DNA from 3 places in the Candidatus Accumulibacter cognatus genome. Region 2 is predicted to be linked to each of the others. Evidence: riboswitches for the same ligand, from Rfam matches in the RefSeq annotation. Region 2 holds a riboswitch; each other region holds the start of a gene.
What was found. Region 2 has a riboswitch for cyclic di-GMP ahead of AW06_RS05435 (type IV pilin protein). Riboswitches for the same ligand answer to the same signal wherever they lie in the genome.
Positions count from the first base shown of each region.

Region 1: linked by a shared signal. The riboswitch ahead of AW06_RS13705 (methyl-accepting chemotaxis protein) and the one ahead of AW06_RS05435 (type IV pilin protein) in region 2 are both predicted to bind cyclic di-GMP.
Region 3: linked by a shared signal. The riboswitch ahead of AW06_RS09975 (hypothetical protein) and the one ahead of AW06_RS05435 (type IV pilin protein) in region 2 are both predicted to bind cyclic di-GMP.

Region 1 is NZ_JDST02000071.1:21,528-24,920, reverse strand. Features, by position in the region: gene AW06_RS13720 (chemotaxis protein CheA) at 1-256, opposite strand, end outside; gene AW06_RS13715 (STAS domain-containing protein) at 253-582, opposite strand; gene AW06_RS13710 (response regulator) at 590-958, opposite strand; gene AW06_RS13705 (methyl-accepting chemotaxis protein) at 980-2,140, opposite strand; cyclic di-GMP riboswitch class I at 2,257-2,343, opposite strand; gene AW06_RS13700 (flagellar assembly protein A) at 2,602-3,393, shown strand, end outside.
Region 2 is NZ_JDST02000024.1:21,815-25,207, reverse strand. Features, by position in the region: gene AW06_RS19960 (patatin-like phospholipase family protein) at 1-831, shown strand, start outside; cyclic di-GMP riboswitch class I at 920-1,011, shown strand; gene AW06_RS05435 (type IV pilin protein) at 1,456-1,884, shown strand; gene AW06_RS19955 (prepilin-type N-terminal cleavage/methylation domain-containing protein) at 1,888-2,367, shown strand; gene AW06_RS19950 (hypothetical protein) at 2,364-2,876, shown strand; gene AW06_RS05420 (PilW family protein) at 2,866-3,393, shown strand, end outside.
Region 3 is NZ_JDST02000051.1:2,760-6,152, forward strand. Features, by position in the region: gene AW06_RS09965 (hypothetical protein) at 336-812, opposite strand; gene AW06_RS09970 (DUF4351 domain-containing protein) at 935-1,177, opposite strand; gene AW06_RS20350 (hypothetical protein) at 1,353-1,718, opposite strand; cyclic di-GMP riboswitch class I at 1,731-1,818, shown strand; gene AW06_RS09975 (hypothetical protein) at 1,986-2,255, shown strand; gene tadA (tRNA adenosine(34) deaminase TadA) at 2,449-2,904, shown strand; gene AW06_RS09985 (L,D-transpeptidase) at 2,907-3,389, shown strand; gene AW06_RS09990 (NRDE family protein) at 3,359-3,393, opposite strand, start outside.

The DNA.
Region 1 (3,393 bases), on a different contig from region 2:
ATTGCAGTTTGCCGTTGCGCAGGCGATCGAGGACATTCTCGACGACGTGTGCGAAACGCACCACCTCGTCAAGACCGAACAGGCCGCCAGAGCCCTTGATGGTATGCGCGCAGCGAAAAAGGGCGTTCAGGTCGTCTTCCAGGCTGCTGCCGTCCTCTGCACGCAGCAGGATTGCCTCCATCTCGGCGAGGAGTTCCCTGGCCTCTTCCATGAAGGTTCCGAGTGCCTGCGCGAGGTCTTTGGCGGCGTCGTTCATGGCATGTTCCTCGCCGATTCCGTCGCCGAAATGAACAGGGGATCACCCAGCATGCCGCCGAGATTGGCCAGATCGATCAGGCGCAGAACGCACGGCGGATGATTGACGAAGCGCACGTGCTTGCCCGGATTGCGTTTGGCGATCAGCATCAGTTGCAGACCGGCCGTATCGATCTCGGCAATGCCGCCCAGATCGATCTCGATTTCGTCGATACCGTGCATGACCTCCGCCAGTTCGGCCTTGATTCCGGCGACTTCATAGATGGTCAGTTCTCCGTCCAGAGTCAGCCGTGCCGTTTTCCCGCTGCGCTCGATAACCAGGCTCATCGCCACTTCACATCATCAACAGTCTGGAAACCGCCGCCAGCATCTGCTGAGGCTGGAAAGGCTTGACCACCCAGGCCTTGGCACCGGCCTCCTGGCCGGCCTTCTTCTTCTCCTCATTGCCTTCAGTGGTCAACATGATCACCGGAACGAAGCGATAGGCGGCGTTCTTTTTCATTTCCCGGACAAAGGTGATGCCATCCATGTTGGGCATATTGACATCGCTGATCACCAGATGCACCTTCTGCCCCATCAGTTTGGCCAGCGCGTCCTTGCCATCGCAGGCCTCGATCACCTCAAAACCGCCGCCCTTGAGCGCCATGCTGACGACCTGCCGCATCGAAGCGGAATCGTCGACGACCAGGATGGTCTTGCCCATGTCGATCTCCCATTGTCCAGGTTAGAAAAAGGTGATTTCACTCGCCGCCACCTGTCCCTGTGCAGCCGGGTGTCGCGTGTCGTGCTGTTCGAGCGTGGTATAGGTTTGTTCGAGTTCAGCAACCCATTTCTGCACGTCGAAAGGTTCCGGTGTCTGGCCGCATGCGATGCGTGCCTCTTCCGCACGTGTGCGCGCCAGAAGACGCTCGATATCCTGGCAAACCGCGCTCAGAATCTGGCTCATACGATCCTGGAATTGCAGATGCACGAGTACCGCTTCGACCTTTTCGCGGACGCTCTGACTGCCTTCTGCCATGTGCTGCGACGAATCGCTGAGTCCTTGCACGACGCTGCGGAATCGTTCCAGTACGGCGACCATGGTCGCGTCCGAACTGGCCATCAGTGACTCGTTCTGGCGTGACATTTGGCCGGCGGAAAGCAGCGCTGACCCGGTCGCCGCGTTGACCGTCTCGACCTTATCCCCGATCTGCTTGGCAAGCGATCCCGACTGGTCCGAGAGCTTGCGCACCTCATCGGCAACGACGGCAAAACCACGCCCGGTCTCACCGGCCCGCGCTGCTTCGATCGCCGCGTTGAGCGCCAGCAGATTGGTCTGTTTGGCGATCTCGGCAACTCCGCTGGCCATGCGCTTGAGATCGGCGCTCACTTCCGCCAGGTTCTCGAATTCACGGAGCATCGGCTTCTGGGCGTCGAAAGCGTCCTTGAGACGGTCAAGCATCGAAGCCAATTCGCTACGTGCCCGTTCGATCACCGCGACCACGCCAGCCGCTGCTTCACGGTCGCGGGTATCGAGCATGACGCCCAACTGGTTCAGAATGGCCGCGAAGTCACTGGTCAATGCGTTGCCCGCGTTCTCGGTTTGTCGGCGTGCGATCGCGATATGCTCGGCCCAGCGTACCAGTGAAGCGGCAGCCACCTGATGCAGGCTCTTCGTATAGGGGGTGATGGCCGGCTGCGCCGCCTCGGTCCGGACGTGTTTGGCGGCAGACTGGTCGACAGCGATCCGGATCGCACGACGCTCCCAATAAGAGGCGCCCGCGGCAAGCACCAGCAGAGCCAGTGTCCACACAAGAGCGACGGCCAGCGGCATCTCACTCTTCCAGACCAGCAGACCGCCGGCAACGGCGGCAATAAACAGCGGGGCAGGGCCGACAGGAAGCATCTTTGATGATCGGTCTTGCATGAGATCCTCCCGTTCTTGCATGAGATCCTCCCGTGAGTGATTTAAGCACTAGGCAACGGCGGATCGGAGCAGATGCCGGAACAGGCGTTCCGGCATAGGGCAACCCAGCCACCCTCCCGGACTTCAGGTTAGGGCCTGCAGCTTTGCGTCCGGGACTTTCGTCCCGTTTGCCATTCAACTCATGTGAACATACATGAACCAACAAGCAAACTATATGTATTTTGGCACACTTCCCTGGTACTCATCAGTCATTATATATCGATAGACCAAAACGCAGCGCAGACCAACGCATCGGCCGTCCAAAGGCTGACGGGCAACGAATGCCAGGGAACTGTCAGGCAACAAACTCATCAGACAAGGTGCCGCAGCCAACAGTTTCTGTTACGCTTCTGGCGCAAGAACTGGGGGTCTCAATCACCAACCTGGATGCGAGTGCCGTCATGCCACCATTACCGCAAAGTGCCATCGGCAACCTGGCCGACCTTGAGGAAGGACAGATCGCACTCTCGGGATTTGTCGTTCAGCATGATAACGGCTTGTACGTCCGGCGCGCGCGACTCGAATCGGCGACGGCTTTTGCTGATTTCGTTAACCGCGTGGTCGCCTCAGGCCTGTACTTTCGGGGACTGGATTACCCACAGTTCCTGGCCCTGCTTTATGACGATCTTATCGGTCGTCACGACGATGCCGACGAGGAAATTTTCCTGGCTGCCGACATCACAGCTTTCCGGGCAGAGCGCCAGGCGCTCTACAAGCCCTGCAAGATAACCCCTGGCGAAGCGTCCTATCTGTTCGAACCGCTGTATTGCGACGCGGAGGGTGATCTGGCCCTGATCGATCAGGGCAATCACCCTGCGCATTCTGCCAAGGGGCAGCAGTCGTCCGAGACACGCATCTACCTCGACATCGATGAATTCATCGCCGCGGCGTGGGCCAAGGGAGTGCGTTTCGGCATCGACGTCGCAGCCGTGTGTGAAGGCATCGAACTCGACAAACCGGAACAGCGGGTGGTCGCTCTCAACCGGCCATACGTCCCCGGCAAGGATGCCGAAATCGTCGAGTTGGCCCCTGGGCTGCACCGCAATAACGCACCGCGGCGGCTGTTTGGTGATCGGGTCGATCTGCGACAGTTCGAAACGCGTTACCCACAGGTCGCTGCCGGCCTGCGTCTGGTGAAAAAAATCCCGCGCCAGGCTGGGATGGATGGGCGCGACATTACTGGCATTGCGCTG
Region 2 (3,393 bases):
TTCGGCGAACGCGGCATCGACGCTTTCCAGAAGACCGACGATTTCGCCGTCAAGGCTGTCGGCAGGAAAGAACGTCTGCCACTGGCGATGGCCATTACGATTTCCGGCGCGGCGGCGAGCCCCAACTGGGGCTACCATACCAATGCCGCCACCGCTTTCCTGATGACCGTCTTCAACGCCCGGCTGGGCTGGTGGCTGCCGAATCCGCGCAAGCCGATATGCTGGTGCAAAGACTCCCGAAGCTTTAGCGGCCGAATGCTGCTTCTCGAGTTGCTTGGTCTGTCCTCCGACCGCAAGGATCTGGTCTACCTCAGCGACGGTGGCCATTTCGAGAACCTCGGACTCTATGAACTCGTCCGGCGGCGCTGTCGGGTAATCATCGCCTCCGACGCCTCTCAGGACGGCGACTATACCTTCGAGGATCTCGGCAACGCGGTCCGCAAGTGTCGAACAGACTTCGGAGTCGAGATCGACATCGACCCTCGCAGCATCATTCCCGATGCCAGCAGCGTGTCAGCCTGTCACTCTGCGATCGGTCTGATCCACTACCCGGAGACCGAGGAGCGCCCGGCCGCCGAAGGCCTGCTGTATTACATCAAGCCGTCGCTGACTGACGATGAATCGGTCGACCTGTTGCAGTACAAATCCCAGCACCAGGATTTTCCGCACGTGTCGACGCTCGATCAGTGGTTCGACGAATCGCAGTTCGAAAGCTATCGCAAGCTTGGACAGCACATCGCTCAAGGGCTGATCGCCGACGAGTTCCGCCCACTCCGGCACCACCCAGGAATCAAACCGTTGCGCGAGGCGCTTGGCAAACTGCGCTCGTAGCTGCTGGCCAGCTGGAGCGGCATTCCACCGAAATCAGAAACAGGCTTGAATTATTGAAATTTGAAGTGTATGCTAAGTCCCATAGTCTCACTGAAAAAGGCAAACCCGTCGAAAGGCGGGGACGCAAAGTCACCGATCTAACGGAAACAGCATGTTTCCCAGGATGGCGGGGCCGCCAGGCTAACGGAGACAGCTTCCGGACAAATTCCCCAGTCTTGGTCGCAGTCGATTCACCACCAGCCCGTCGGATCTCCAACTAGTTTCATCCCTGCCCAACGGTTGACCTTGTGCCAGCCCGCAGTTTTTGCGGCTACACCGTGCGTCTTTTTTGCGCTAGCGACAAGGAAAACCAGCGATGGCATTTCGATTCGACAAGGTAAGCAGCTCCCTCTGTGGCAATCGCTCGATTGCCGGTCCTGATTGTTTCCAGCAGCCTGTTGAAGTGCGGACACACGTGGCCCGGTTGCTGGGGCGACTGGGTGAAGTCGGTGGGCTCGCCGCCATCCACGCCACAATTTGCAAGGTTTCCACCCTCAAGTTGGGCGGCTTGCGTGCCGTTGATTCAAGCATACCCTTCGGCAGCTTGCCCTCATGCTTACCATTTAAGCAGCTCTGGCCAACAATATGAAAGCGAATTCCGGATTCACCCTGATCGAGGTGATGGTCGTCATCGTGATGATCAGCATTCTTGCGGCGATTGCCGTTCCAAATTACATCGATTATCTGACCAAGGGGCGCATTACCGAGGCGGTTGGTGCGCTCGCCAGTATGGAGGTCAGGATGCAACAGCATTTCCTCGATGAGCGAACCTATGTTGGGGCCTGTGTGGCCGGCACGGTGGCACCCTTGCCGGCCAATACCAGCAATTTCACGTTTACGTGCTCCGGTCTCGGCGCAGCGGCTTATCAGGTGGATGCCACCGGGAAGAGCAGCATGGCGGGCTTCCAATACCGGATTACAGCGGCTGGCAAAAGCACGGTTGCCTTGCCGAGTGGCTGGACTCTCCCGAGTCCGAATACCTGCTTTGCGCTGAATAAAGCCGGGGGGTGTTGAGCGATGTTGGGCCGTTCGCGTGGATTCACCATGGTAGAAGTTCTGGTGGTCATTACCATCCTGAGCGTTCTCCTGGCGTTTGGCGTGCCGGCTCTCAGTACCTATATGGGAAATGTCCGTCTGCGGACGGCTGCGGAAACGGTCCTTGCCGATCTGCAGAGGGCCCGCAGCGAAGCCATTCGCCTGAACAGCAATTCCGCGCCGTTCCTTCCCGCCGAGACGCCAGCTTCGATCGTGATCGCCAGCAGCGTGAACGACAGTAGCGGTGGGCATGATCTCGTGTTCACTCCGTTCGGTGGAACCACCCTGGCGTCTACCGCGGTGTACACCTTCACCAACCCGGCTGCCGGGGCCTGCCATGCGGATGGTGGCCCGATACGCTGCCTGAATGTTTTTATAACCACGGGTGGCGGGGCTCGCCTGTGCGACCCCGGCCTGACCGCAGCTCAAAAAGCAGCGGGTGATACGAGGGCATGTCCATGATGAAGACTCTTGAACGTTCTCAAGCCGGCAGCGTGTTGCTGGAGGCGCTGATCGGCATCCTGATCTTTTCTCTGGGTATCCTGTCGATGGTGGCGCTGGGAGCCACGGCAGTCAACGTGCAGGCCGATGCACAGTATCGCACCGAGGCGATGAATCTGGCCGAGCGAATCTTGAGCCAGATCTGGACCGGAGTCGACCGGACCCAGGAAACCATCAACGGAGTAGTCATGTCCGTGGTGAGCGCAAGCTCCCTCAACAACTACCAGCACTTCAGCAATGGGGACAACTGCGTTTTCACCGGGTCGGCTTCGACCATGCCGGCGGTTGTTGACTGGGTCGCCACCTTGATGCCTACCGACAAGCCTTCCCCGCTGCCCGGCTCCACCGCGGGAAGACAGCAAATCAAGGTGGTTCCTGCGAACAATAACCAGGTCAGCATCACGATTTGCTGGCAGACACCTTCGGATAACAAGGTGCGCCACTACACCCTGGTGAGCTATGTCAACTGACTCCCCGCTGCGACGCATTCTGGCGCAAGAGATTGCGCCGATGCGTTTTGGCAGGGGCTTCACCCTGACCGAGGTACTGGTCGGCGTGGCGATCGGATTGATTGGCATCATCGCCATGTTCCATGTCCTGTCGACGTGGGACAAAACGAAGCGGACGACCGCGGCCGGGAGCGATGCACAGATTGCCGGGGCGGTGGGGTTTTTCCGCCTGGAGCGCGATGTCAAGCAGGGGGGCATGGGCTTTGGCATGGCCAAGAGTCCGGTGATGGGTTGTAACGTTTCCACAGTCGTTAATGAAACGGCCACGACGACGGCACGGGCTGCATTCACGTTCCCATTGGTGCCCGTCAGGATCATTCAGGGGGCAAGTGGTGCGCCCGACGGCTTACAGGTGTTTTATGGAAATTCTGCCTTCTTCACCGCCGAGCAACCCTTCAAGGCCTCCACCAGCACCAGCAAGAAAACCGAGTCGCGAAATGGTTTCAAGGTAGGGGACGTGATCGTCGTTTCTGACGGT
Region 3 (3,393 bases), on a different contig from region 2:
AAGCCTCCACTTAACCCTGCAATCGCCCTCCAGAAATTCAAACGTGTAATTCGTTTGAGAAGCGTCTGAAGGGCTGGAGTAACTGAAGTAGAAATCTTCTCCCCATCTGCGAATAGCCCATGATTCGAATTCTTTGGTCGTGGGCATGCGGCCATGATGAGCGGCATGGTGGTTTACGAAAGCAGATGCTTCCTCAACCAATGCAGTGTGATGAAGACGCCGCATGATTGGAGGAGACTCTGTATTGAGCGCGATATACGTTCCGAAAATGAAAGCCAATAGGCTTGTGACAAGCAATAGTGCCGAAAATAGCCCGCGCAACACCATGATGAGTGCTAATGACGAATGAAAGGGACTTCCCCGTGCCGAGCGGAACGGGCGGCAAAAGCCCGTAGACCGTAGGTTGGGCTGAGGTACGAAGCCCAACGATCCAGGGTAACCATCTTGGCTGTTGGGCTTCGTACCTCAGCCCAACCTACTCCACTTGAATGGCAGCCCCCGAGCATTCTGATTCCGGCTGTCGGATTTTTAAACTCCGTGCAATGTTCTCTTCCCGCCCCTACCGGGGCTTTCAGCACGATCGGCTCGCTCCTGGATGCCATGCGGTCCATTGTCGCAAACCATTCATCGATGCGCTGGATCTTGAGTTGCTCGCGCAACCAACGTTCCAGTTGGGTCGACGACAGCAGCCCAGCGCGCTGGGCTTCCTGTGAAAGTTGGTCGGGTAATGTGATCTGAACCGTGGTCATGTGCTTTTTCCGTGGTAGATGTTCGGCAGCGAGAGCAGGCAGCGAGGTCTTGAAATAACGCATTGATAAAATTTCATGATCCCCCCGTCTTCCTTCGTCAGGCGGAACCGCTGACGAGTTGCAGGGTGGTTTGAGATGCGGTATTCCCCAGTTTCGATTCACTGTCATTCCATCCGGGCTACGGGCTACTCTCGCTGATCGAAGACTTCGTTCAACGATTCGGCATCCAGTACCCTGATCGCCCAGATTTCCAATTGATCGATGCTTGCGCTGGTCAGTCGGTCGCGGACAGCGTCAGGCAGGGGACCAAACCGGCGCGAGAGTTGGCGCTGCAGCAGGGCGACTTCGCCCTGCTGCAGCCCCTGCTGCAGTCCCTGCTGTCGTCCTTTTTCAATTCCAAAGCGTTCGGCAGAAGTGATGTAGGGCATGGTGACGTTCCTTTCCCGTGTGTAGACTTCTTGCAGAAGTCGTTGCTCCAATTCGTTCGGCAATCGCATCAGCCAGTCGATGACGCCGAACAGATCGATGATGCGCTGCTTGTCCCAGTGGCGTTCGTAGAGCAGCTTGGCCAGTTGCCATTTTGCCGCGTACCGCTGTTCCAGGTCACCCCCTCGTTCTGCGGGTGAACAGGTGCGCAGCAGTGACCAGGGCGAAGGGATTGGGATCTTCCAGCAAGGCTTCGATCTGGCGGGCGTAGTCCAGGATCTGGACCGTTGGGAAGTGGATGCCGACCTCGCGGCCGTACAGTTGGTAGCCGTAGTGGGTGGGTTTCCAGCTTTCGCGGTCATCGGCCAGCACGGCCAGGCTGGCGACCGGGCGACGATAGCGGTCGTAGAGCCGGTAGTTGTAGGTGAACAGGCGCTCGGGGAAGGTGGCATCGTGTTGGCCCTGGACGAATGGGCTTGTTGAGCAAGTAATTACCTGCGTGCGTGCGTGAGAATTTTCACGGCAGGTTTGCGGTCCAGACATATAATGGCTTCACGAGACAAATGGCAAACGGGGTGAAAGCTCCGGACGCAAAGCTGCAGACCCTAACCTGGAATGACAGGAGGGTGGCTGGGTTACCTCGCTCCAGGCACATTCGTGCGGGTACTTGGTTTCCTTCCCACAGCTGAAACATGGCTCTCGTAAGAGAGGGCAGCAACGGCCTTGTTGAATTGATGCCGACTGTATGGCGCAACAACACTGACCACTTCTGATGCCATGTATGGTATGCGTTGAGAGTCTGAGGAAACCATGAAAACCTATATCGCGACGATCGAAACTCCTGGCGGAACCGAGACCATGAAACTGGCGGCGGCGAATATCCAGGAAGCCTACGGACAGGTGGCAGAACGTAGTCTGTCGGCTGCGGGCGCGTCGTATCATTACTCGATCAAGGAAGCATCGCCCGTTGCCTCGCCCCAGTTTTTCGACGGGTTTGCCAACGCCAGCTTCGCTCTCATGGCCTGCATGATTCTTTTCATCGTTTTCGACCACATGCTGCGCAAGTGGCTCAGGAGCTGATGCTGAATCAAGAGAGCCTGCATACGAACACTGCGGTTCTCTGATCGAATGGATTGGCGAGCGGTGAAGGGGTCGCAGCAGTACGTTCAGCGGTCGCTGGGTACCAATGCTCGCCTTTCGTCAGGGGATGTCGTCGGTTTCAGATCGAGGCATTCTCAGCAGCCTGCCTCTGTGCTGCAGTAGAATGCCATCGATGAACGACGAATTTTTCATGCGCGAGGCGATTTCCCTGGCGCGAGCCGCCGAATGCCTCGGCGAAGTCCCGGTTGGCGCGCTGGTGGTTCGTGATGGGGTGATCGTCGGACGCGGTTTCAATTCGCCGATCGGCGAAAACGATCCAACGGCGCACGCCGAAATCGCCGCCCTGCGCGACGCCGCGCGCAATCTGCACAACTACCGTTTGCCCGGCTGCGAGCTGTTCGTGACGCTTGAACCTTGCGCGATGTGTGGCGGCGCGGTGCTGCAGGCACGCATTGCCCGGCTGATCTACGGTGCGCGCGATCCCAAGACCGGTGTGCATGGCAGTGTCGTCGACCTCTTTGCAGTACCGCGCCTCAACCATCACACAGCGGTCGTCGGCGGCGTCCTGGCCGACGAATGCGGGCAGTTGCTGTCCGGGTTTTTTGCAGCACGGCGTAGCCGCGAGTGAGCATGCACATCGAGATCTCCATCAGAAGACAGACGTTGACCCTCTCCGACGACTCCGGACAGGTGCTGCGTTGCTATCCGGTGTCCACCGCAAAAAATGGTCCGGGGGAAGTGTCGGGCAGTTTCTGCACGCCGCGCGGCAGGCACCTGATCCGCGCCAAGATTGGTACCGGCGAAGCTGTGAACACCGTTTTTTCCGCCCGCCGGCCGACTGGCGAGATCTATGGCAAGGAACTTGCCGAACGATTTCCGCAGCGAGACTGGATTCTCACGCGCATCCTCTGGTTATCCGGATGCGAACCCGGTCGAAATCGGTTGGGCCGGGTCGATACCATGCGCCGTTACGTCTATATCCACGGCAGCCCGGATACGACGCCGATGGGCTGCCCCGGATCGATCGGCTGCATTCGCATGCGCAACGCCGACATTGTCGAACTGTTCGATCTGGTGCCGCCCTACACGCCGGTCGATATCCTAGAGGACTGAAAGC